DNA from 2 places in the Franconibacter daqui genome. Region 2 is predicted to be linked to the other one. Evidence: predicted binding sites of a transcription regulator. Region 2 holds the regulator's gene; the other holds the start of a gene.

Region 1 (11,429 bases), on a different contig from region 2:
CCAGCGTGCGCTTGCCGAGCAGGCGAATCATTTGCAGGGCGATGCGCCGCCCGAGGCCGGTTTTGATAAAGCCGCGGGCAATCATAAACGCCACTACGATAAGCCAGATAAGCGAGCTGTTCAGGTCGCTTAGCGCCGTGGCGATGGCGTCGCTGGCTTTGCTGTCGCCTGCGGCATAGGTCAGCGCGAACACGGTTATGCCGATAATGCCGACGGCGCCTATCGGCAGCACTTTAGCGACAATGGCGGCGATGGTGCCGACAAAAATAATGGCTGAGCGCCAGGCCGGCGCGGTAAGCCCTTGCGGCGGCGTGATTTGCCAGAGCGCCGCCACGCAGAGCGTAATCATGATTAACGGCAGCCAGCGTACGCCAGCCGGTGATGAGTGAGCCACAATCGTACCCCTATTCATGCAAGTTATTGGAAAGTGCTTAAAAATTCATTTCTTGAATAAGTCATTGTTTAATCAAGCTTTTTCTATTTTGCGCCGCATCGCTTTCCAAATGCACATTTATTTTATGGTTTAAGAAAGTGGCTATTGAACGGGGGGAAGGATTAACCGGTTGTTATTGCTCTGCTTGCAGGTTTAAGCCTTTTTTACGATGGTTAAAATTTCGCCAGCTTATAGAAATAGAGATATGTTGAACGGTTCCGGGCGAAATAAATGTACCTTTCATGGTGGTTAATCGCGCCGCTGCTGCTGGCGGTGGTGGTGCTCTTTAAAATGGTCTCCCGGCTCTCGCGGGAGGTAGATAAGCTGGAAGGGGAGCTGGAAGAGAGCAAAGGAAAAGTCGAACTCTTCCGGCAGTACGCCCATCGCTTCAAGCTGGTTAACCTGAAAATGGCGGCGGGACTTTCGCAAATCAGAACGCTTTCCCACAACATGGCGGGCGGCGACGAGGCGGAAAAGGCGCGGCTGCTGGCGGAAATTGATGAGGCGTTGAAAAGGGCGACCGAAGAGGAGCCCTTTGTAGACAGGCAGACGCTGAGCGCGCCTGCGCAAGAGGCGCCAACGGAACGAAAGCTTCAGCCTCAACAGGCGAGCAATTAACAGAAAAATAAAAAGCGCCGCCCGCGCATAACGGGCAGCGCTTTTTGCTGCGCTTAACCGCCGAACTGATCCGGGTCCGGCCCCAGCCGTGTGCCTTTATCCAGCTTCGCAATTTCGCCCAGTTCATCTTTATCGAGGCGGAAATCCCAGACGTTAAAGTTTTCCACGATGCGCGCTGGCGTGACCGATTTCGGGATAACCACCAGCCCGCTGTCGAGATGCCAACGGATAACGATCTGCGCCGGGGTTTTGCCATATTTATCCGCCAGTTCACGGATAATTTTCTGATCAAACACCCCCTGGCCGCCCTGCGCCAGCGGGCTCCAGGACTCGGTCTGGATCTTATGGGTAGCGTTCCAGGCATGGAGCTGGCGCTGTTGCAGCAGCGGGTGCAGCTCAATCTGGTTGATAACCGGCGTTACGCCAGTCTCGTCAATGATGCGCTGCAGGTGATTTACCTGAAAATTACAGACGCCGATGCTTTTCGCCAGCCCCTGTTTTTGCAGCTCAATCATCCCCTGCCAGGCTTCCACATAGTGATCGATGGCGGGAACGGGCCAGTGCATCAGATAGAGATCCACATAGTCGAGCTGGAGTTTTTCCAGGCTCTCCTGCAGGGCCTCGTGAGGACGCTGCTGATCGTCATTCCACAGCTTGGTGGTAACGAAGATCTCTTCGCGCGGCACGCCTGCGCTTTTTAACGCTTTACCGACGCCTTCTTCGTTTTTATAGGCCGCTGCGGTATCAATGGAGCGATACCCCACTTCCAGCGCCTTGTGGATTGCGTTCACCACTTCTTCGTTGCCCGCTTTCCACACACCGAGGCCGAGCTGAGGCATGATAGTGCCGTCATGCAGCTTGATTACGGTCGGATTTGCCATGCATGTCTCCTTCTGAGCTAGCACGCCGGGGAAGCCCCGGCGAAAGTCACGTGAGATTAAGTCTGGACGAAATAGTCAAAAACGAAAGGCCGATGGCGAAAAGCTTAACGCGCCGCTTCGTAAATACGACGGCTGACCTCAAGCGTAATATCCTTGTGCTCGCCAAGCTGCGTCATGCCGTGCTCTTCAAGCTTGGCAAGCAGCGCCGGAATGGTGCTGCCGTCAAGGTCCCAGGCGGACAGGCGGGTCGGCGTGCCCATTTGTTCGAAGAAGTGACGCGTCGCGTCGATGGCGGCGTCGATGCGCGCCTCTTCGCCGCCTTCTCGGATGTTCCAGACGCGTTCGGCGTACTGCAACAGCTTCTCGCGCTTCTGCTCGCGTTTTTCGTTCAGCAGCGCAGGCAGCACGATTGCGAGCGTCTGGGCGTGGTCGAGGCCATGCATGGCGGTCAGCTCATGGCCGAGCATATGGGTCGCCCAGTCCTGCGGCACGCCTGCGCCAATCAGGCCGTTCAGCGCCATGGTCGCCGCCCACATCACGTTGGCGCGCACGTCATAATTTTCCGGCTCTTTAAGCGCTTTCGGGCCTTCTTCAATCAGGGTCAGCAGTAGCCCTTCGGCGAAGCGATCCTGCACCTTCGCATTAACCGGGTAGGTCAGGTACTGCTCGATGGTGTGAACAAACGCGTCCACCACGCCGTTCGCCACCTGGCGCGGCGGCAGGGTATAGGTGTAAACCGGGTCGAGAATCGCGAAGACCGGCTGCACAAAAGGCGATTTAAACGCCTGCTTGTCGCCTGTGGCGCGACGGGAGATAACCGCCCCCTGGTTAGATTCGGAGCCGGTGGCGGGCAGCGTCAGCACGGAGCCCATCGGCACAGCGGCGTTGATATCGCGGCCATAAGTTTGCAGGATATGCCACGGGTCGAGCTCCGCCGGATAGCGGGCCGCCGCCGCGATAAACTTGGTGCCGTCCAGCACGGAGCCACCGCCGACCGCCAGCAGAAACGTCACGTTTTCTTTACGCACTATGTCCACCGCTTTCATCAGCGTTTCATAGGTCGGGTTCGGCTCGATGCCGCCGAATTCCAGCACGTCAACGCCCGCCAGCGCCTGGTAAACCTGGTCCAGCACGCCGGTCTTTTTCACACTGCCGCCGCCCCAGGTAATCAGCACGCGGCTGTCTGCCGGGATCTGCGCGGGCAGGTCGGCGATGGCGTTTTTACCAAACAAAATACGGGTGGGCGTATGGAGATTAAAATTATTCATTAGCAGATACCCTCTTAACAGGTAAAGAAGTGGCGGCAAGGCGCAGCCTGATGACGGTTATTGTCCGCCCCGGCGGGCCGCGCGCTCAATGCTCATTTCTGCCTTTGTCTTGCCTGTTCCTCCTGGGCTCTGGAGAAAACGGCGATTTTTACGCACACTGTCAGCGCTGAAAAAGAGAAGCGGAGCAGCGCGAAATGAATCGTCAGGCAATCTGCCAGCAACTGGCGGAGAAAATTAAACTATTGAAATTTAAAGATGCTATTCCGGATGGTCTGGCTTCAGAGGTGCGTTTACTCTATGGCACTGAGCCGCATCCGCGCACGCCGGTGATGTATCAGCCGGGCGTCATATTTCTCTTTTCCGGCCACAAAACGGGTTATCTCAATAACCGCGTTTTCCGCTACGACGCTAACGAGTACCTGCTGCTGACGGTGCCGCTGCCTTTTGAATGCGAAACCTTCGCCACGCCGCAGGCGCCGCTTGCCGGGCTGCGCATTAACGTTGATCTTTTACAGCTGCAGGAGCTGGTGATGGAGATTGGCGAGGATGAGCGTTTTCGTCCGGCTTCGTCGTCCAGCGGCATTAATTCCGCCACCCTTTCTGACGAAATCCTCTGTGCGGCTGAACGGCTGCTGGATGTGCTTGAACATCCGCTCGACGCCCGCATTCTCGGCAAACAGATTATTCGCGAAATCCTCTACCACGTGCTGATGGGGCCGCGCGGCGGCGCGCTGCTGGCGCTGATAAGCCGCCAGACGCACTTTAGCCTGATAAGCCGCGTGCTCCGGCGCATTGAATCGCAGTACACCGAAACGCTTTCGGTCGATCAGCTGGCGGCGGAGGCGAACATGAGCGTGTCAGCGTTTCATCATAACTTCAAAGCGGTAACCAGCACGTCGCCGTTGCAGTACATCAAAACCTTCCGGCTTCATAAGGCGCGAATGCTGATGCTGCACGACGGCATGAAGGCGAGCGCGGCGGCGCTGCGGGTCGGATATGAAAGCGCCTCCCAGTTCAGCCGGGAGTTTAAGCGCTACTTCGGCGTAACGCCGGGGGAGGATATTGCACGGATGCGGCTGTCGCCGGGGCTGGAGCTGCCGCCCCGTTAAGCAGTGCCCCGCGCGGTGAGGCGGGGCGGGAACATCAGGCGGCGCGTTTCTTCAGCACCACTATCACGGCGCTGAGCAGGCCGACGACCAGCAGCACGATGGGCAGCACCATCAGGAACGTCATCACTTCGTCTTCATGGCGCTTCACGAAAGGGATCATGCTCAGCGCATAGCCGAGGCTCGTTACCACACCGACCCACAGCAGAGCGCTCAGCCAGTTGAAAAGCTGAAAACGGCGGTTAGAAAGGCCGGAGATGCCCGCCATGGTGGGCAGCAGCGTGCGCACAAACGCGAGAAAGCGGCCAATCAACAGCGCCAGCAGGCCATGGCGGTCGAACATGCAGGTGGCCCGCTGATGATATTTTTGCGGCAACTGCGCAAGCCACCCTTTCACCAGCCGCGTATTGCCCAGCCAGCGCCCCTGCACATAGCTTAGCCAGCAGCCGAGGCTGGCGGCGGAGGTGAGGATAATCATGGTGGGGACAAAATCCATCACGCCTTTGGCTATCATCGCGCCCGCCAGCAGCAGCAGGCTGTCACCCGGCAGGAAAGAGGCCGGCAGCAGGCCATTTTCCAGAAACAAGGTCGCAAACATCACGAACCAGACAACGCCGACAATATGCGGGTCCGCCAGCGCGGCAAAATCGTGTTGCCAGAGCGCAGCGATAATATTTTGTATAACAGCCATGAATAATCCTGTGGAACAGCCTGTGTCGTCTTATTGTACTCGCAAACGCCCGCAACATCTTGATGCAGGCGTATTAAACGCCGGAAATTCCGTCAGCCTGGGTGTCCACATTGATTGAGAAATGTTATGCAATACGCTGGAAACCGGCTTCCAGATCGGCGATGAGATCGTCGACGTTTTCCAGACCTATATGCACCCGCACCAGCGTGCCGGTGAAATCCACGCCGCCTGCGGGGCGGAGCGCGGCTATCTCTTCCGGCTGGTTGGCTAGAATAAGCGATTCATAGCCTCCCCAGGAATAGGCCATGCTGAAATAGTGGAAATTGTCGAGGTAGCTCGCAAATTCCGTCTCGTTCAGGCGCTTTTTAAGAATGAATGAGAAGAGGCCGCTGCTGCCGGTAAAGTCCCGCTTCCAGAACTCATGGCCTTTGCTGCCCGGCAGCGCCGGATGATTCACGCGCGCCACCTGCGGATGCTGCGAGAGCCATTCGGCAATTTTCAGACTGCTTTCCTCATGCTGGCGCAGACGCACGCCAAGGGTACGCAGGCCGCGGCTGGTCATATAAGCGGTATCGGCATCCAGCATCTGGCCCATCAGGTAGGCGTTTTCACGAAGCTGCGGCCAGCAGCGCTCATTAGCCACCGCGGTGCCCACCATGCCGTCGGAGTGGCCAATCAGATACTTGGTGCCCGCCTGAATGGAGATATCAACGCCGAAGTCGAGCGCGCGGAAAAGAATGCCGGCAGCCCAGGTGTTGTCGATCATGATGATGGCTTGCGGCGCGACGCGACGCACCGCCTCAACAATCGCAGGGACATCATGCACTTCCATGGTGATGGAGCCGGGCGATTCCAGAAACACCACGCGGGTGTTGGGCTGAATAAGCGTGGCGATATCCGCGCCAATCAGCGGGTCGAACCAGCTGGTGGCGACGCCAAGCTTGCCGAGGATTTTGGTGCAAAAATCCTGAGTGGGCTCGTAGGCGCTATTGGTCAGCAGCACGTGGTCGCCTTGCTCGACAAACGCGAGAAGCGTATTGGCGACAGCCGCCGCGCCGCAGGGAAACAGCGCGCACCCCGCGCCGCCTTCCAGTTCGCACATCGCTTCTTGCAGAGAGAAGTGGGTGAGGGTGCCGCGACGACCATAGAATAGCTCGCCCTTAGCGCGGTTCGCCGCAGCGTGCTTCTTGGCTTCCACGCTCTCAAAAACCAGCGACGAGGCGCGCTGGATAACGCTGTTTACCGATCCCTGCGTGTAACGCTTACCGCGCCCGGCGTTTATCAGCGTCGTCTCGATGTGCTTTTCTGTCATGTGGCTTACCCTGTTTATACGTCTGGATGTCTAAACATACGTTACCACGGTTCATCGCCGCTGTTTCGTCCGACAGTAAAAAAAGCGGAAAAATCACCATCGGGCCTGCTTTACTGCGTGAGCGCAAAGAAATTTTCCCTTCGCCAGGGCATTCTGTAAATACTAATGAGAACTACTATCAATTCGACGTCGTTTTGGTATTATTACGACAGTTTTGGTGTTTTTTCGTCCTGGAGATGAAGAGTGGGAAATAATTTGATGCAGACGGACCTTTCCGTCTGGGGGATGTATCATCACGCCGATATCGTGGTAAAGATTGTCATGATCGGCCTGATTCTGGCGTCAGTGGTTACCTGGGCTATTTTCTTCAGCAAAAGCGCAGAGCTGCTGAGCCAAAAGCGCCGCCTCAAGCGCGAGCAGCAGCAACTGGCTGCCGCCCGCTCCCTGAACGACGCCTCAGAAATGGCGGCCTCCTTCCACAAAAAAAGCCTCAGCCAGCAGCTGATTAACGAAGCGCAAAACGAGCTGGAGCTTTCCGCAGGCAGTGAAGATAACGAAGGCATTAAAGAGCGTACCGGTTTTCGCCTGGAGCGCCGCGTGGCGGCCGTTGGGCGTCACATGGGCCGCGGCAACGGTTATCTTGCAACCATCGGCGCGATTTCGCCGTTTATCGGCCTGTTCGGCACCGTGTGGGGCATTATGAACAGCTTTATCGGTATCGCCCAGTCGCAGACCACCAACCTCGCCGTTGTGGCGCCAGGTATCGCCGAAGCGCTGCTCGCCACGGCGATTGGTCTTGTCGCCGCTATTCCGGCGGTGGTCATTTACAACATCTTCGCCCGCATGATCGGCAGCTATAAAGCTACCCTCGGCGACGTCGCCGCGCAGGTGCTGCTGCTGCAAAGCCGCGACCTGGACTTAGGCGCCAGTTCACAGGCTCATCCGGTGCGTCCGGCTCAGAAACTGCGCGTAGGTTAATGCCCCATGGCGATGCGTCTTAACGAAAACCTCGACGATAACGGCGAAATGCACGAAATCAACGTCACGCCGTTTATCGACGTGATGCTGGTGCTGCTGATTATCTTCATGGTAGCCGCGCCGCTTGCCACGGTGGATGTGAAGGTGAACCTGCCCGCCTCCACCAGTCAGCCGCAGCCGCGCCCTGAAAAACCGGTTTATCTGTCAGTAAAAGCGGATAAGACCATGTATCTCGGCAACGATCAGGTGACGAAAGACACCATGATTACTGCGCTGAACGCGGCCACCGCCGGCAAGAAAGATACCACCGTCTTTTTCCGCGCGGATAAAACCGTGGATTACGAAACGATGATGAACGTGATGGATACGCTGCATCAGGCGGGATATCTGAAGATTGGCCTGGTAGGCCAGGAAGTCACGAAGAAGTAATCGTGTGAAAAATGAAAAGGCGCGGCGAATGTCGCGCTTTTTTTATGGGCGCTTTTGGCGGTGGGGTTTGAGCGCGGACAGCGTTATCTGGTGGGTGGCGCTGCGCCTGCCGCCATGTTCGTGATATCGCTTAGCCGCAATGATAACCGCCCGTCACGCCGTGCACTTCAGCGGTCACGTAGCTTGATTCCTGGCTTGCCAGATAAACATAAACCGGCGCCACTTCCGCAGGCTGGCCGGCGCGCTTCATCGGCGTCGGCTGGCCGAAGCTGGGTATCACCTCCTGAGTCTGCCCGCCAGTCACCTGCAACACCGTCCAGATGGGGCCGGGCGCGACAATGTTCACGCGAATGCCTTTCTCCGCCACCTGCTTCGCCAGCCCGCGGCTGTAATTCATGATAGCCGCCTTGGTCGAGGCGTAATCCAGCAGGTTGGGGTTCGGCTGGTAGGCTTCAATAGAAGAGGTGGTGATAATGCTGGCGCCCGGTTTCAGGTGCGGGATCGCCTCCTGGGTTATCCAGAACAGGGCGAAAACGTTAGTGGCGTAGGTGCGCTGGAACTGCTCGCTGGTCAGGTCCGCAATACGGGTGACGGCGGTCTGCTTGCCTGCCACCAGCGCCATAATATCAAGCCCGCCCAGTTCCTGAACCGCGCGCTGCACCAGCTCGCGGGCAAACGCTTCCTCACAGATATCGCCGGGGATCAGTATCGCCCTGCGGCCTGCTTGCTCAATCAGCGCTTTGACCTGGTCGGCATCTTCCTGCTCTTCAGGCAGATAGTTTATCGCCACGTCCGCCCCTTCCCGGGCGAAGGCGATGGCGGCGGCGCGCCCGATGCCGGAATCGCCCCCGGTCACCAGCGCTTTACGGCCCGTTAATCTTTCCCGCCCCACATAGGTTTTCTCGCCGCAGTCCGGCACGGGACTCATTTTGGATTGCAGGCCCGGCGGGGGCTGCTCCTGGTTCGGATAGTCGCCGTTGAAGTATTGCGTGGCGGGATCCTGAATCTGCGTCTGGTCATTAGGCATACGGTGTCTCCACTTCTCCGAGTTTAAAAACGTCCTCTTAAGGGTAGTGTGTTATTCTGAGGTAGATAGCATTGGTGGGTTATTATTATTTAGGTGTCGCTTAAGCCAGACGTTTATTCTAAGGAGGATTTTGCGGCGCGTTAATGAAAAAAGGGGCCTGCCGCCCCCTTTATGTTGAACCGTTACCCGGCTGCAGGGCAGCGCGGGTTTTCAGGTGTTAGCTCAGGTGCTCGCCACCGGTTACGCCGTGCACTTCGGCGGTCACGTAGCTTGATTCCTGGCTTGCCAGATAAACATAAATCGGCGCCAGTTCCGCAGGCTGACCGGCGCGCTTCATCGGCGTCTGCTGGCCGAACTGCGGGATTTTCTCCTGCGGCTGACCGCCGCAAATTTGCAGCGGCGTCCAGATGGGGCCCGGCGCCACGATGTTCACGCGAATGCCTTTTTCCGCCACTTGCTTCGCAAGGCCGCGGCTGTAGTTCAGAATAGCCGCCTTAGTGGAGGCGTAATCGAGCAGGTGCGGGCTTGGCTGGTAAGCCTGAATGGAGGAGGTGGTGATAATGCTGGCGCCCGGTTTCAGGTGCGGGATAGCCTCCTGGGTAATCCAGAACAGCGCGAAAACGTTGGTCGCGTAAGTTTTCTGGAACTGCTCGCTGGTCAGCTCGGAAATCTGCTCGACAGCGGTTTGCTTACCGGCGACCAGCGCCAGAATGTCCAGCCCGCCCAGTTCCTGAATGGCGCGACGCACCAGATCGCGGGCAAACTGTTCATCGGTTAAATCGCCCGGGATCAACACCGCCTTACGACCGGCTTCCTCAATCAGCTTTTTCACCGCTTCAGCATCTTCCTGCTCGGCAGGCAGATAGTTGATGACCACATCCGCGCCTTCACGCGCGTAGGCGATGGCGGCGGCGCGTCCGATACCTGAATCACCGCCAGTAACCAGGGCCTTGCGACCTTTAAGGCGTCCGCTTCCGACGTAACTCTGCTCACCGCAATCCGGCACCGGATCCATTTTTGCCTGCACGCCCGGCGCGGGCTGCGTTTGTTTAGGATATTCGCCGGTGAAGAACTGGGTGGTAGGGTCCTGAATTTTCGTCTGATCGTTTGCCATTAGATCGCTCCTCTGTTTAAAAGACACCTCTTAAGGGTAGTGTCTTCTGCTGCGCTGTCGAAAATTCTCGGGATATTCCGGTTATTCGTCAGGCTGACGCGTGTCTTCAGAAAAGAGAAGCCGCCGCTTAAGAGCGGAAAGAAAGGGCTTTCAGCAGAGGTTACGGCTTTGACGGGGGAACTGGCGCAACCCGCGGCGGCGCGACAACCGGTTTTGAATAGGTGGCGCTCCAGGGCGCCTGAGGGGCAGGCTCTACGTTCGCAGGCGGCATCGCTTCAGGCGCGGCGGGTTCAGCGTGTGAAGGAACAACGGGCTGCGCGACCACCGTTTGCGGCGTAATCGCGGCGGCTGGCGGCGTTGCGCTGGCGGGCGCGGTGGGTTTAACCGTGGAGGTTTTGCAGGTGCCTTCGGCGAGCGTTCGGCTTAACATCAGCGTCGAGGCTTCCTGCGCCTTAATCTGCTGATAATTCTCCTCTAACTGCACCATAATTTGCGATTTCAACTCGGGATAGCGGTTAATAATCTCCAGCAGCACTGCGCCGTATACCTCTTCTTTAACCCGCAGCGGATAAATTTCACGGCGATTTTGCCACTTAAGGTGCACCAGCGCGGAGGGAATCGTCACCATGGCTCGCGTATACTCGGCGATAGCCTGGTCACGGGCATATATTAACGCCTGCTGGTTCTGACTTAAGATAAATTTCTGTTCAACCTGTTTATCTAAAGCGAAATAAATATCGTTATTGGTTATTTCGGCCACGCCCGTTAATCCTCGAACTGATAAAATAGCGGCGTCGCTTTTTCCCTGGTGATGAGATTAAGCCAAATTTTATTACCCGCTTCATTGATGTGCGCCGTTTTCGCCGCAATCAGTTCCGCCAGTTCTTCCGCGTTTATGGTTTTATCTTCGACCAGGCCGTTCAATACTTTAGCGAAAGTTTCGATTTTAACCACACAGAACAGGCGTTCTTTTATATGGCGATCATGTTCTTCAAGCAGCATGTTGCCGCTTTGCCCGGCTCGTGATTTACTGGTTAAAATATCACTTTCGTAATCGGCGAGCGTTGGCTTTCCTTTAGTTAAATTTTCACTGCTTTCATCAGTCGCCGGCTGCGTCTCAGGAGTGGGAATATGATAGCGCGCCGGCACAATATTGTCGGGCAACATAATAATATTTCCTTTAATTTCAGAAAGGTAAATTAGAAGGCAGGGCGGTTTGCGTTGACAATAACATGCCGCAAAATTAAAATCAAAGAAAACGGAGCCTGCGCATGAGCACTATTTTTTATTGTGTCATCACCTTGCTGTTACTTTTATGCGTCGTTCTTTTATTAATGAAAGAGAGTGAGCGCAATACTACCGAAAACAGTGAAGCCGCGAACCCATCCTCGCCGCAAAACCGACAAAAGGGTGAGGAACATTTCTCCGTATTGCTTAACGCCATTACGCCGGGCTGGTATTGGCGTGTCAATCATGAATATAGCGACTTTATTAACGCCACCATTAAAAAAATGAGTTTTGAAGAACTTAACGCAACGCCAGGTTTATTTGAGGCGCAGCGTCGGTGCAGCA
Region 2 (11,429 bases):
ATGTGATTAGCGTACTGATTGTCGAAGATGAGAAAGAGATCCGCCGCTTTCTGCGCGCCGCGCTGGAAAGCGAAGGCTTGCGCGTTCATGAAGCGGAAACGTTGCAGCGCGGGCTGATTGAGGCCGCGACCCGCAAACCGGATCTGGTCATACTCGATCTTGGCTTGCCCGACGGCGACGGGCTGGATTTTATCCGCGATTTTCGCCAGTGGAGCCAGCGCCCGGTGATAGTACTGTCAGCACGCAGCGAAGAGGAAGATAAAATCGCCGCGCTGGATGCCGGGGCGGATGATTATCTGAGCAAACCCTTCGGCATCGGCGAGCTGCAGGCGCGCCTGCGCGTGGCGCTGCGTCGTCATGGCAGCTCAACCCCGGACGATCCGGCTTATCACTTTTCCGATATTCATGTCGATCTCGCTACACGGCGCATTCTGCGCGGCGAAGAAGAAATTCACCTGACGCCCATCGAGTTTCGCCTGCTGGCGGTGCTGCTGAATAATCACGGCAAGGTGCTGACGCAGCGGCAGCTTTTAAGCCAGGTCTGGGGGCCGAACGCCGTGGAGCATAGCCACTATTTGCGCATCTATATGGGCCACCTGCGCCAGAAACTGGAAAGCGATCCGGCGCGTCCGCGCCATCTGCTGACAGAAACGGGGATTGGCTACCGCTTTATGCTGTAACGCCGACATAAAAAAGGGAGCGACAAGCGCTCCCTTTTTATATTCAACCCATCAGGCGTTTTTCAACACTTCGCTGACGATCTCCACCGCTTCTTTCTCAATCTGCTTACGGTGTTCCGCGCCGAGGAAGCTTTCACAATAGATTTTGTACGCGTCTTCCGTGCCTGACGGACGCGCGGCGAACCAGCCGTTGTCAGTCATCACTTTCAGCCCACCAATGGAAGCGCCGTTGCCTGGCGCGGCGGTCAGGCGCGCCGTGATGGGGTCGCCCGCCAGCTGGCTTGCGCTGACCATTTCCGGCGACAGCTTAGAAAGCGCCGCTTTTTGCGCGGACGTGGCGGAAGCCTGCAGACGGTTATAGCTCGGCGCGCCGAAGCGTTCAGCCAGCTCATCATAATGCTGCTGCGGGTTTTTGCCGGTGACGGCGGTGATTTCCGCCGCCAGCAGACACATGATGATGCCGTCTTTATCGGTGGACCACGGCGTGCCGTCAAAACGCAGGAAAGAGGCGCCCGCGCTCTCTTCGCCGCCGAAGCCAAAGCTGCCGTCGTAAAGGCCATCAACGAACCATTTGAAGCCTACCGGCACTTCCACCAGCTTACGGCCGAGATCGTTCACCACGCGGTCAATCATCGCGGATGAGACCAGCGTTTTACCGACAGCCACCTCGTTGCCCCACTGCGGACGATGCTGGAACAGATAGTTAATGGCGACCGCCAGATAGTGGTTCGGGTTCATCAGCCCCGCCGGGGTGACAATACCGTGACGGTCGTAATCCGGGTCGTTGGCAAAGGCCAGATCGAACTTATCACGCAGCGCCAGCAGCCCCGCCATCGCAGACTCAGAGGAGCAGTCCATACGGATAACGCCATCTTTATCAAGGTGCATGAAGCGGAAAGTTTGATCGACCTGATCGTTAACAATGGTCAGATCCAGCTTGTAGTGCTCCGCAATACGCTTCCAGTATTCGATACCGGAGCCGCCAAGCGGGTCAACGCCGAGCTTCAGGCCCGCTTTCTGGATAGCCGCCATATCGACGATATCCGCCAATCCTTCGACAAACGGCTGCACCAGGTCTTTTTCCTGAATGCGACCGCTGGCCCAGGCTTCGTCAAGCGGCAGGCGTTTAACCTCTCTCAGGCCGTTCGCCAACAGCGCGTTTGCGCGATCTTCCACCACTTTGGTTACGTTAGTATCCGCCGGGCCGCCGTTCGGCGGATTGTATTTGATGCCGCCATCTTCCGGCGGATTGTGAGAGGGGGTAATGACAATGCCGTCCGCCTGAGCGCCGCCATTTTTGTTGTGAACCAGGATAGCGTTGGAAACCGCAGGCGTTGGGGTGTAACCATTGTTTTCCTGCACGATGATATCGACGCCGTTCGCGGACAGGACTTCCAGCACAGAGATAAAAGCGGGCTCAGAGAGCGCATGGGTATCTTTACCCACATAGCACGGGCCGGTAATGCCGTTTTTAGCGCGCTCTTCGGCAATGGCCTGGGCGATAGCCAGAATGTGCGGCTCGTTAAAGCTGTGACGTCCCGCGCTGCCGCGATGGCCGGAGGTACCGAACTTCACCGCGTGCTCAACGTTGCCGACTTCCGGCTTCAATACGTAGTACTGCGCGGTAAGCTGCGCGACGTTAATCAAATCACTTTGTTGCGCGGGTTGACCCGCACGGTTATGCATTGCCATGGCCTGATCCTTCTGACGCTTGTGTTAGATGGTGCCGCAAACCTTTTCAATTAATTCCGCCGGGAACTGCATGGTCTGCATGATATGTTCGATCATGCTGCATTTGCGGCCCGTATTCGTATTAGTAATAACCCAGTATGGCGTGCCCGGAACATGTTTGGGCTTGGTCTGGTTGCCGCTTTGCAGCAGCGTTTGCTCGTCACCGGCGAAATAGACGCGGGTGCGGCCATGCAGCGACTCGGTGGCTTCGGCAAACGCTTTTGCATCCAGTGAATAGAGTGTAGACAGCACCAGCATGAAACGATTGACCGCTCGCTTCTGTTCTGCGTATTCGTCCGATAAAAGCAGCTCTCGCATAGCGCGAACGCGGTCTTTGGCAGGGTTCGCCGGCTTTTCGGCAACGGCTGCGCTGACAGGCGCGCTCTCTTTCGCCTGAGCGGAAGCGGCTTGCGAGCCGGCGGCAACTTTAAGCATGCGCCGTAAAATGTCGGACGCGCTTTCGCCAATGTGCTGAGTGTGGCTGGCAATGTAGCGATACAGCTCGTCATCAACTTCAATCGTTTTCATCTTAATCCAGTGCAATATCTTTTCTGAATACAAGTCGTTGGGATTATAGAAGTAAAACCCAACAGCGGATAGCGTCACACCTGGAGGGGCGGCAAAAGTCGGAATTAACTGGCTTCTTGCAGCCGGACGGCAGAATGGTCAACATGATACCCTAACCTTTCAGATGCAAAAAAAGAACTTTGCCATGAAATTGAATACCCGAATGCAATCTGCGCAACAACCGAATAACAATTCGCCTGTCGTTTTGATTCACGGCCTGTTTGGCAGTCTGGATAACCTCGGCGTGCTGGCTCGCGATCTGGCGAAAGATCGCGATGTGCTGCAGGTCGATATGCGCAACCACGGTCTTTCGCCGCGTAGCAATGAGATGACGTATCCTGCAATGGCGCAGGATATCGTGGAAACGCTGGATGCCCACCAGCTTGATAACGTGGTGCTTATTGGGCACTCCATGGGCGGCAAAGCGGCAATGGCGGTGACCGCGCTGATACCGGAGCGCATCGTTAAACTGGTGACGATTGATATAGCGCCTGTCGACTATCAGGTACGACGTCACGATGAAATCTTCGCCGCCATTCGCGCGGTAAGCGAAGCGGGCGCCGCGACGCGCCAGCAGGCGGCCGCCATTATGCGCGAGCACCTCTCTGAAGAAGGCGTCGTTCAGTTTCTGCTGAAATCCTTCGCCGACGGTGAATGGCGTTTCAATGTGCCGACGCTCTGGGAGCAGTATGAGCACATTGTTGGCTGGCAGGAGGTGCCCGCCTGGCATGGTCCTTCGCTGTTTATCGCTGGCGGCGCTTCGCCTTACGTACAGGAAAATCACCGCGAGGCCTTGCTTAAGCAGTTCCCTGCGGCGCGAGCGCATGTCATTGCCGGCGCCGGGCACTGGGTGCATGCCGAAAAGCCCGAAGCCGTATTGCGCGCCATTCGTCGCTTCCTGGAAACTGATTAAAAACAAGGCGACTGGCGCTAACATGCCGCTAACGCGTTGGCGCGCCTCGTTCCCTGATGTATGATGGCGCGCTGAATGACACCCGGGCATCCGCTCCGGCAGCCTGTTTCCCCTGTCAGTAGTCAAATCATGGCCAAAGAACAAACGGACCGTACGACATTAGATCTGTTCGCGGACGAGCGTCGCCCGGGTCGCCCGAAAACCAATCCGCTGTCGCGTGACGAACAGTTGCGCATCAACAAACGGAACCAGCTCAAGCGCGACAAAGTTCGCGGGCTTAAACGTGTAGAGTTAAAACTTAACGCGGAAGCGGTTGACGCCCTGACGCAGCTGGCGCAGGCGCGCAACATGAGTCGCAGCGAATTGATTGAAGAAATTTTGTTGGCGCAGCTCAAGGCGCTGAATAGCTAAGGCCTTAAAACCCTTTTTCTTGTATGGAAATGTGTCAGAGTGTGCACCCCACCGTGATAGCTGTTTCCGCCCTCTTCTCTGTTCTGCTATTATTGCCCTATCTGTGGGCATTTCGCCACTACCATATCATTAGGATTCAAGAGGTTATTTTTCTCATGGCAATCGTAGGCATTTTTTTCGGCAGCGACACCGGCAACACCGAAAATATCGCAAAAGTTATTCAGAAACAGCTCGGGAAAGACGTTGCTGAAGTGCACGATATTGCCAAGAGCAGCAAAGAAGATCTGGAAGGTTTCGATATCCTGCTGCTTGGCATCCCGACCTGGTACTACGGCGAAGCGCAGTGCGACTGGGATGATTTCTTCCCGACCCTTGAAGAGATTGACTTCAATGGCAAGCTGGTCGCGCTCTTCGGCTGCGGCGATCAGGAAGACTACGCGGAATACTTCTGCGACGCGCTCGGCACCATTCGCGACATTATTGAACCGCGCGGCGCCACTATTGTGGGTCACTGGCCGACGGAAGGTTATCACTTTGAAGCCTCTAAAGGTCTTGCCGATGACGATCACTTCGTTGGCCTTGCCATTGATGAAGATCGTCAGCCGGAACTGACCGCTGAACGCGTCGAAAAATGGGTTAAGCAAGTTTCTGAAGAGCTGCATCTGCAGGAAATCATTAACGCCTAATCGTGAAACGGCGATAAATGTATTTTTTATCGCCGTTTTAGCTTCATTGATAGATAAAAGCGATAAAAATGATTGCTACAAATTTTTAACTTTCATCCGCATATCTGTACAATACCCTTCTGGATTATCGGGTAACGAGACGGCAAGCGCCGCGCTCGCCACGTTTTGAAAAGCACTATTGCTGGACGCTTGCGGTTTTCATTTGGTCCTGTCAGTTCTATAATGAGTCGCATTCATCTTCAGCGCATCCGATCTTAAGCTCTCCGGAGCACACCGTTTAGCAACAGGACAGATTCCGCATGACTGACAATAACACCGCATTAAAGAAGGCTGGCCTGAAAGTCACGCTTCCTCGACTGAAAATCCTTGAAGTGTTGCAGGAGCCAGTAAACCATCATGTCAGTGCGGAAGACTTATACAAGCGCCTCATTGACATGGGCGAAGAGATTGGTCTCGCGACCGTTTACCGTGTGCTGAATCAGTTTGACGACGCGGGTATCGTTACGCGTCATAACTTTGAAGGCGGCAAATCCGTTTTCGAACTGACTCAACAGCATCATCATGACCACCTGATCTGCCTCGACTGCGGCAAAGTTATCGAGTTTAGCGACGACTCTATCGAAGCGCGTCAGCGTGAAATCGCTTCTCGCCATGGCATTCGTTTGACTAACCATAGCCTCTATCTCTATGGCCACTGTGCCGATGGCGACTGCCGCGAAAACGAGCACGCGCACGACACAAAGTAAGCGAAAATAGCGTTCCGTTTTTGCTTTTTGTTAATAAGCCGACATAGTATGTCGGCTTTTTTTACACCTTTATCAGGCAGGCGCGACGCTAATAATCCATTTTTTTGATGCTTGCTATTTTAATATACTGGTCAAGAACTTATTTTATCTTATCTTTTTCTTACTTTTTATTTTCAGAAAAAGTAAATTATTTTACCATTCAATCAGTTACCCCCCTCAAGCGCCCCATTCAGGCTTACAACGTCATTGGCCTGTCTTGCAGTAAAAAAATCAACTCTATTAGAATAGCCCCTCGTTATTTATTCCAATAATATACTTATACAAAGGTCGCCGTTATGGTAATACCTCAGAAACCCCTTGCCGAAATTTATCGCCTGTCCGATATCTTTAATGGTTATGGCAACTGGTATCGCGCAGAAAAAAATACGTCTATTCCAACGCGTGAAGGCTTTGTTTGCATTATTCGCGGCGGCCTTTTTTCCGTATTGCGTAAAAGTGACAGATTACTGATTGAAAAATGTAGCGCCCCGTCTATTCTGGGCGTTGCGCGTAATCTTAATAATAAAAATTATTTCAGAATTCAGGCCGATGCTGAGTGCCACTATCAGCTCATTCCTTTTGATAAATTTCTGAGTGAAATAGAGAATCATCAGTGCCAACCACAGTTATATAAGGTACTGGCCTGGAACATCGACTTACTCTGCCATCGCGAAGAATTATTGCTTGGGCATAATAGCTACCTCATGATTAAAGGTAATCTGGTCACGCTTGCCGCCATGGATGAATTTATGCGAAATAAGATTAACGTTGCCGATTATATCGTTAAGCGAACCAATCTTTCTCGCAGCATGGTGATGAAAACGTTGTCGCAGTTGCGGCATGATAATTATGTAGAAATAAGTAAAGGAAAATTAACCGCGCTGCGTACGCTGCCAGAAAGCCTGTAAGCTTTTGCTGAAAGATAAAAAAAGCCCGCCATCAGGCGGGCTTTTTTTTACGGGACTATTTAACGCTATCGACACGGCTGTAGCGTTGACCATCCGGGCTTACCGCGCGAATCAGTACTTCGCCCTCAACCTGTGGTCGCGCCTTATTGTCATAGCGTAGCCAGTTTTTACCGTTATCCGTAGAGTATTCTGCCGCCAGCCCCGGCAGGCTGGTGTTTATTTCCAGTATGCCTTTTTCCACTCTGGCGCCCGGCACCGGCAAACGATACTGGATGCCCGCTTTGTCCAGTTTCGCCAGCTCCCGGTGGCCTATAAGGCTTGCAAAGCGAGCCCAGTCTGAGGCGAGGGCTTTTTTATCCACCCACTGCGTTTCCTGGCCCTTATACTCGCGACCCGCCTGATAATCCTGCTCCCAGGCGGCGCGATGCCATGCGCGCTCAGCGACAACAATAAGCCTTGGGTAGATCATGTACTCCATCTGCTTATCGGTACGAACGACTTCGCTCCAGAGCTGAGCGGAAAGGCCCAGCGCACCCGGCCAGGGCTTGTCAGATTTCGCACTGAAGGTATTGCCATCGCGATCGACGGAAGTTTCCGCATTCTGCGGCAGGTTGTCTGGCGCAAAGCTGAAGATTTTACGCTCGTCGCTGAACCGTGTTCCCCAGTAATAGCCGCTCTCCGCCGGGTTGACTTCATAGGGGAAATCCAGATAGAGATAGTCAGGGTTGGAGACGATAACCCTGAAACCTTTATTCGCCCAGTCGTTTGCCGTATCAAAGCCGCCCCAGAACAGCGTGTCCCAGAAGTTAACATTAACCTGACGGGTGCTGAACGCGCTGGCGTCTTTCGCATCTTTCAGCCCATCCTGCCAGGCCTGCATGACGCTGATGCCGTGCGCATTTACCAGCTTGCTGATCTCAATGCCAAAGTAGCTGGAAAGGTGTTCAACGTCCGCGACCTCGCCCCGTTCAAGCAGCTTTTTACACGCAGGTGATTTTTCCCACGGCTTATTTTGTTTACTCAGATCGATAATCCCCTTCCCCTCTTCCGGATGGGACTTGTCGGTATACCCTGTTCCCAGGTAGATATTCTTCGCCTCGTCGCCGCCAGCGTGCCAGACGGTTAAAGGTTGCCCCGCCTCTTTATGCATCAACTGAACCTCAGAGATGACTTTGTCGACGAAGTTGCGTGACGAAGCGAGACAAGGATTCAGATAACCGGTTCGATCGTAATACTGTACGCCTGTCGTGTTTGACGTGTCGGCGGGATCCAGCAGGCGGTAATGGTTTGCTTCCTGCGCTTTTCCCGCTTCCATTAAGCGGGCATAGCGCGCTTCCATTGATACCACCGCCGCCCTCGCATGCGCGGGCATATCAATTTCAGGGATAACCTCGATGTGCCGCGCAGCAGCGTATTTCACAATCTCAATATAATCAGCGCGCGTGAAGTAGCCGCTGCCGTTGTTATTACTCTCGGGCCCCGAACCCAACTGCGGCAGAAGACAGCGTTTTTCAGTGAGGTCATGGCAGCGTTTCGCCCCTGTTTCGGTCAGTTCCGGCAGCCCGGGGATTTCCAGGCGCCAGCCTTCATCATCGCTCAGGTGGAAATGAAACTTGTTGAGTTTATAAGCGGCCATTTGATCCAGCAGACGCAACACTGCCGCTTTTGAATGGAAATTGCGTCCGACGTCCAGATGAATAGCGCGCCAGCTAAAGCGAGGCGCATCGCTCGCCTCAAGCGTAGCGATTTGCGGCTTACCTTGCGCCGGGAGCAGTGAGAGCAGGGATTGTAGACCGTAGAAGACGCCAGCGGCGTCGTATCCCGTCACTATTGTCTCCTGCGGCTTGATTTGTAAACGGTAAGCGCCGGATACCGCCTCCGGTTTCTGAAAGTCGTCTGGCGCAACGAGAGTGTTAACCGGATAGCCCTGACCGGTTTTCACGCCGAGCTGCGCGAAACGCGAAGCCACCGCCTCGCGGGAAGCTGGCGCAAGCGAAGCCAGGTCGAGCACGACCCCGCGGCTTAAGTCCACATTTTCGGCATGCACCGTAACCGTTTTAGGGGTAGGAACAATCTCTCCTCGCAGCGCCGCAGCATCCGGTAAAGCGACATCGCTGTTTTTGTTATAGCGCGCCTCTGCGGTCATCAACACATTTTTATCATCCGGCGTACGCCTCCACTGTTCACCGAGCGGACTGACAAACCGGGCCAGATCTTCTGTGTCGGTGTTGGCGATAATAACGGGACGACTGTCGTCAGAGGTGACATACCAGCGAGGGAGCACGTCGGTAATAAAAAGCTGCCAGTACTCATTAATAATCGGGATAGTGACGGCCTGGTTTGCCGGAAAGCCCGTGAACTTATCGGTGGGTTCAAGCTTATGCAGGTCACCCATGACGTGGGTGACCTTAAACTGTTCATTCTCCACTTTCAGGATTTGCCGGATGCTGTGAAACCAGATAGTCCAGTTTCTGTCGGTTAGCGCATCGCCATGGTTCGTTAAGGTGATAACGGCTTTACTGCAGGCGGCCCAGTCGGCGCCGAGCGCCGCGCAGTCCACGCCGTGTTGCTGTGCGTGGTTATCCTGCACGGCATAATTGAGCGTAAACTGACTCAGTTTATTCGCCAGTTCCTGGTCTGCCCAGGCGCTGCTCATTAGTCCGGCCAGAGCGAGCGCTAAAACACTACGCTGTAATCTCTTCATTTTGTTCCCTCAGAGCGAGATAGCATTAATGAGTATGAAGCGGGAAGCATCAGAACAGGGTGAACGGCGCAATGAACATCAATTTCACGTCGCGTTCGTCCTGAAAAATATTGCCGTAGCCACCGCCGTAACTGGGAATAGCGGAGTGGTTGTCATACTGCGTGAAATGCAGCTTAAACGTGGCGCCTTTAGCGCGCCCTTCTACGAAGGTATAAATTGCATCGAGGCTGTAAGCCGATTCCTTGAGACGATAATCAGGATCGTAATAACCATCGCGGGTCGGCGCGGAGCTGGGCTTAGCATCCCAGGCGTACACGTAAGACGCGCCAAAAGACCATCCCGCCAGCTTCAGGTGGGTAAGGTCATAGATAGCGCCGACGAAAAGCGCCTTTTCACCGTTAGCGTTAAAGTCAGAACGGTTATCCCACCAGATATCCAGCCGACCGTTTGATGAGGCGTAGGTTGGCGTCATGCGTTGCAGAAAATAGCCCTGTTGCCCGTCGGCCTTCACCCAGGTGCCTTCCAGACGTAGATCAACCGGCCCCACCCTGTAGCCAAAGGTCAACGCCTGCAGCCATGCCGTGGCGTCATAAATATCGTTGCCTGAGCCGTCGCTTACTTTGTCGCGGGCGCCGTAGAATTGATAACTGGCGGCGAGCGGGCTTCCCGCAATATCAAATTTATAGCTGGCTTTAGCAAAGTATTGGTCAACGTAACCTTGCGCCTGGCCGAAGGCCGCTTCGAGAATAAAGTTATTTTTGAAGTCATACTTCGCGCCTAAAGAATGGAGATAGTCGACGCGGGTCGCTTTATCGTTCTGGTAAAATTTATCCATTTCAAGATGCCACGGGGCTTTATAAGCGTTGCTCCACATATATGAGAAGCTGAGCAGGCCCGCCTCGCCGTAGTCCGCGCTGGCCCCTGCCTCCGCGCCCTGGTAAGTGCCAGGCATAAAGCTCCAGTGCGGCGCCAGAAGCGTTTGGCCGGTGGGCTGGATATATCCGGCGCGCGCCCATAAAGGACCATATTTAAATTTCGCGGCGGCTTTATAAAGGCTTACTCCGCTTTTATCACCGGACCAGTCTTCATCGTAAGCTTTATTACTGGATGAGAAGGCGATTTCATTTGGATGCGCGCTGTCGCCATTTTCCGCCATTTCAATTGCCGTAAAGAGCGCGAGATCGACGCCGAACAGATCTGCCGCATACCCTGACGAAAAATCAAGATTACCGTTCCAGGTTGCATGAGAAAGGTTAGTTTTGTATTTATCCTCTGCGACATCTTTGCGGTCTCGCTCTCGCTGCCAGTAATAGAGGCCGCCCGTCAGCGTTGAATCATCAATAAAGCCAGTGGAATAAACAGCAGGTGTAAAACTCAAAGTAGATAAAGCGCTTACGCTCGCCAGTAATAATAGCCGCGTCCTGCGCCTTTTTAAAAAAAGAGGCATATCAAATTCCTTCTCAATAATAACTTTATAAAAAGCTTTCATGCAAAATAAATGCATACTTATGATTTTTTTAACGCTATTGAATAGTATTTTTCACGACATTAATTATCAATATCTTGTTTGCACAGCATTGTCAAAATATGACATCAAGCACAAATAAACGCTCTCGTTCTTTTTATTAAAATAAACGCCTTATGCAACAACTTATTTTATTAACGCTTTGTATCGCCACAATTTATATTGATGGTTACTATGAATTTATTTCGATTAATTTATAAGGATTATAATCAGGAAAACTTTCCTCTTCTTTTTTAATAAAAAGTCGAATCAGCGCTGCGGAAATGAAAAACGCCGCATTGCGCGGCGTTTTATTTTGCAGTTCGACTTATTCGCCGATTTTAGCCCAGGTATCGCGAAGCCCTACCGTGCGGTTAAAGACCAGCTTATCGGCTGACGTGTGGCGGCTGTCGAGGCAGAAGTAACCTTCGCGCTCAAACTGGTATGCCTTACCCACTTCAGCCTCTTTCAGACTCGGTTCCGCAAAACCCTGCTTGATAACCAGTGAATCCGGGTTGATGGTCGAGAGAAAATCGTCCG

What was found. The regulator Fur, encoded in region 2, represses iron uptake genes when iron is present. The targets are predictions, from matches to a motif close to ATAATAATGAGAACNACTATCAA.
Region 1: the regulator Fur is predicted to act here: its motif matches at 6,469-6,491, upstream of exbB (tol-pal system-associated acyl-CoA thioesterase).

What each region holds. Positions count from the first base shown of each region.
Region 1 covers NZ_BMKJ01000002.1:192,010-203,438, forward strand. Annotated here, with positions in the region: gene IEX01_RS10230 (DASS family sodium-coupled anion symporter) at 1-394, opposite strand, end outside; gene IEX01_RS10235 (hypothetical protein) at 665-1,051, shown strand; gene dkgA (2,5-didehydrogluconate reductase DkgA) at 1,105-1,932, opposite strand; gene yqhD (alcohol dehydrogenase) at 2,037-3,200, opposite strand; gene IEX01_RS10250 (AraC family transcriptional regulator) at 3,395-4,309, shown strand; gene yghB (DedA family general envelope maintenance protein YghB) at 4,344-4,997, opposite strand; gene metC (cystathionine beta-lyase) at 5,122-6,309, opposite strand; gene exbB (tol-pal system-associated acyl-CoA thioesterase) at 6,553-7,287, shown strand; gene exbD (TonB system transport protein ExbD) at 7,294-7,716, shown strand; gene IEX01_RS10275 (SDR family oxidoreductase) at 7,847-8,743, opposite strand; gene IEX01_RS10280 (SDR family oxidoreductase) at 8,961-9,857, opposite strand; partial or broken gene IEX01_RS10285 (cytoplasmic protein) at 10,207-10,617, opposite strand; gene IEX01_RS10290 (hypothetical protein) at 10,623-11,024, opposite strand; gene IEX01_RS10295 (ESA_00282 family adhesion-associated protein) at 11,129-11,429, shown strand, end outside.
Region 2 covers NZ_BMKJ01000001.1:462,451-473,879, reverse strand. Annotated here, with positions in the region: gene kdpD (two-component system sensor histidine kinase KdpD) at 1-6, shown strand, start outside; gene kdpE (two-component system response regulator KdpE) at 3-680, shown strand; gene pgm (phosphoglucomutase (alpha-D-glucose-1,6-bisphosphate-dependent)) at 732-2,372, opposite strand; gene seqA (replication initiation negative regulator SeqA) at 2,397-2,939, opposite strand; gene ybfF (esterase) at 3,124-3,891, shown strand; gene ybfE (LexA regulated protein) at 4,021-4,302, shown strand; gene fldA (flavodoxin FldA) at 4,458-4,988, shown strand; gene fur (ferric iron uptake transcriptional regulator) at 5,288-5,734, shown strand; gene IEX01_RS02220 (helix-turn-helix domain-containing protein) at 6,070-6,681, shown strand; gene IEX01_RS02215 (beta-N-acetylhexosaminidase) at 6,737-9,385, opposite strand; gene chiP (chitoporin ChiP) at 9,435-10,832, opposite strand; gene glnS (glutamine--tRNA ligase) at 11,218-11,429, opposite strand, start outside.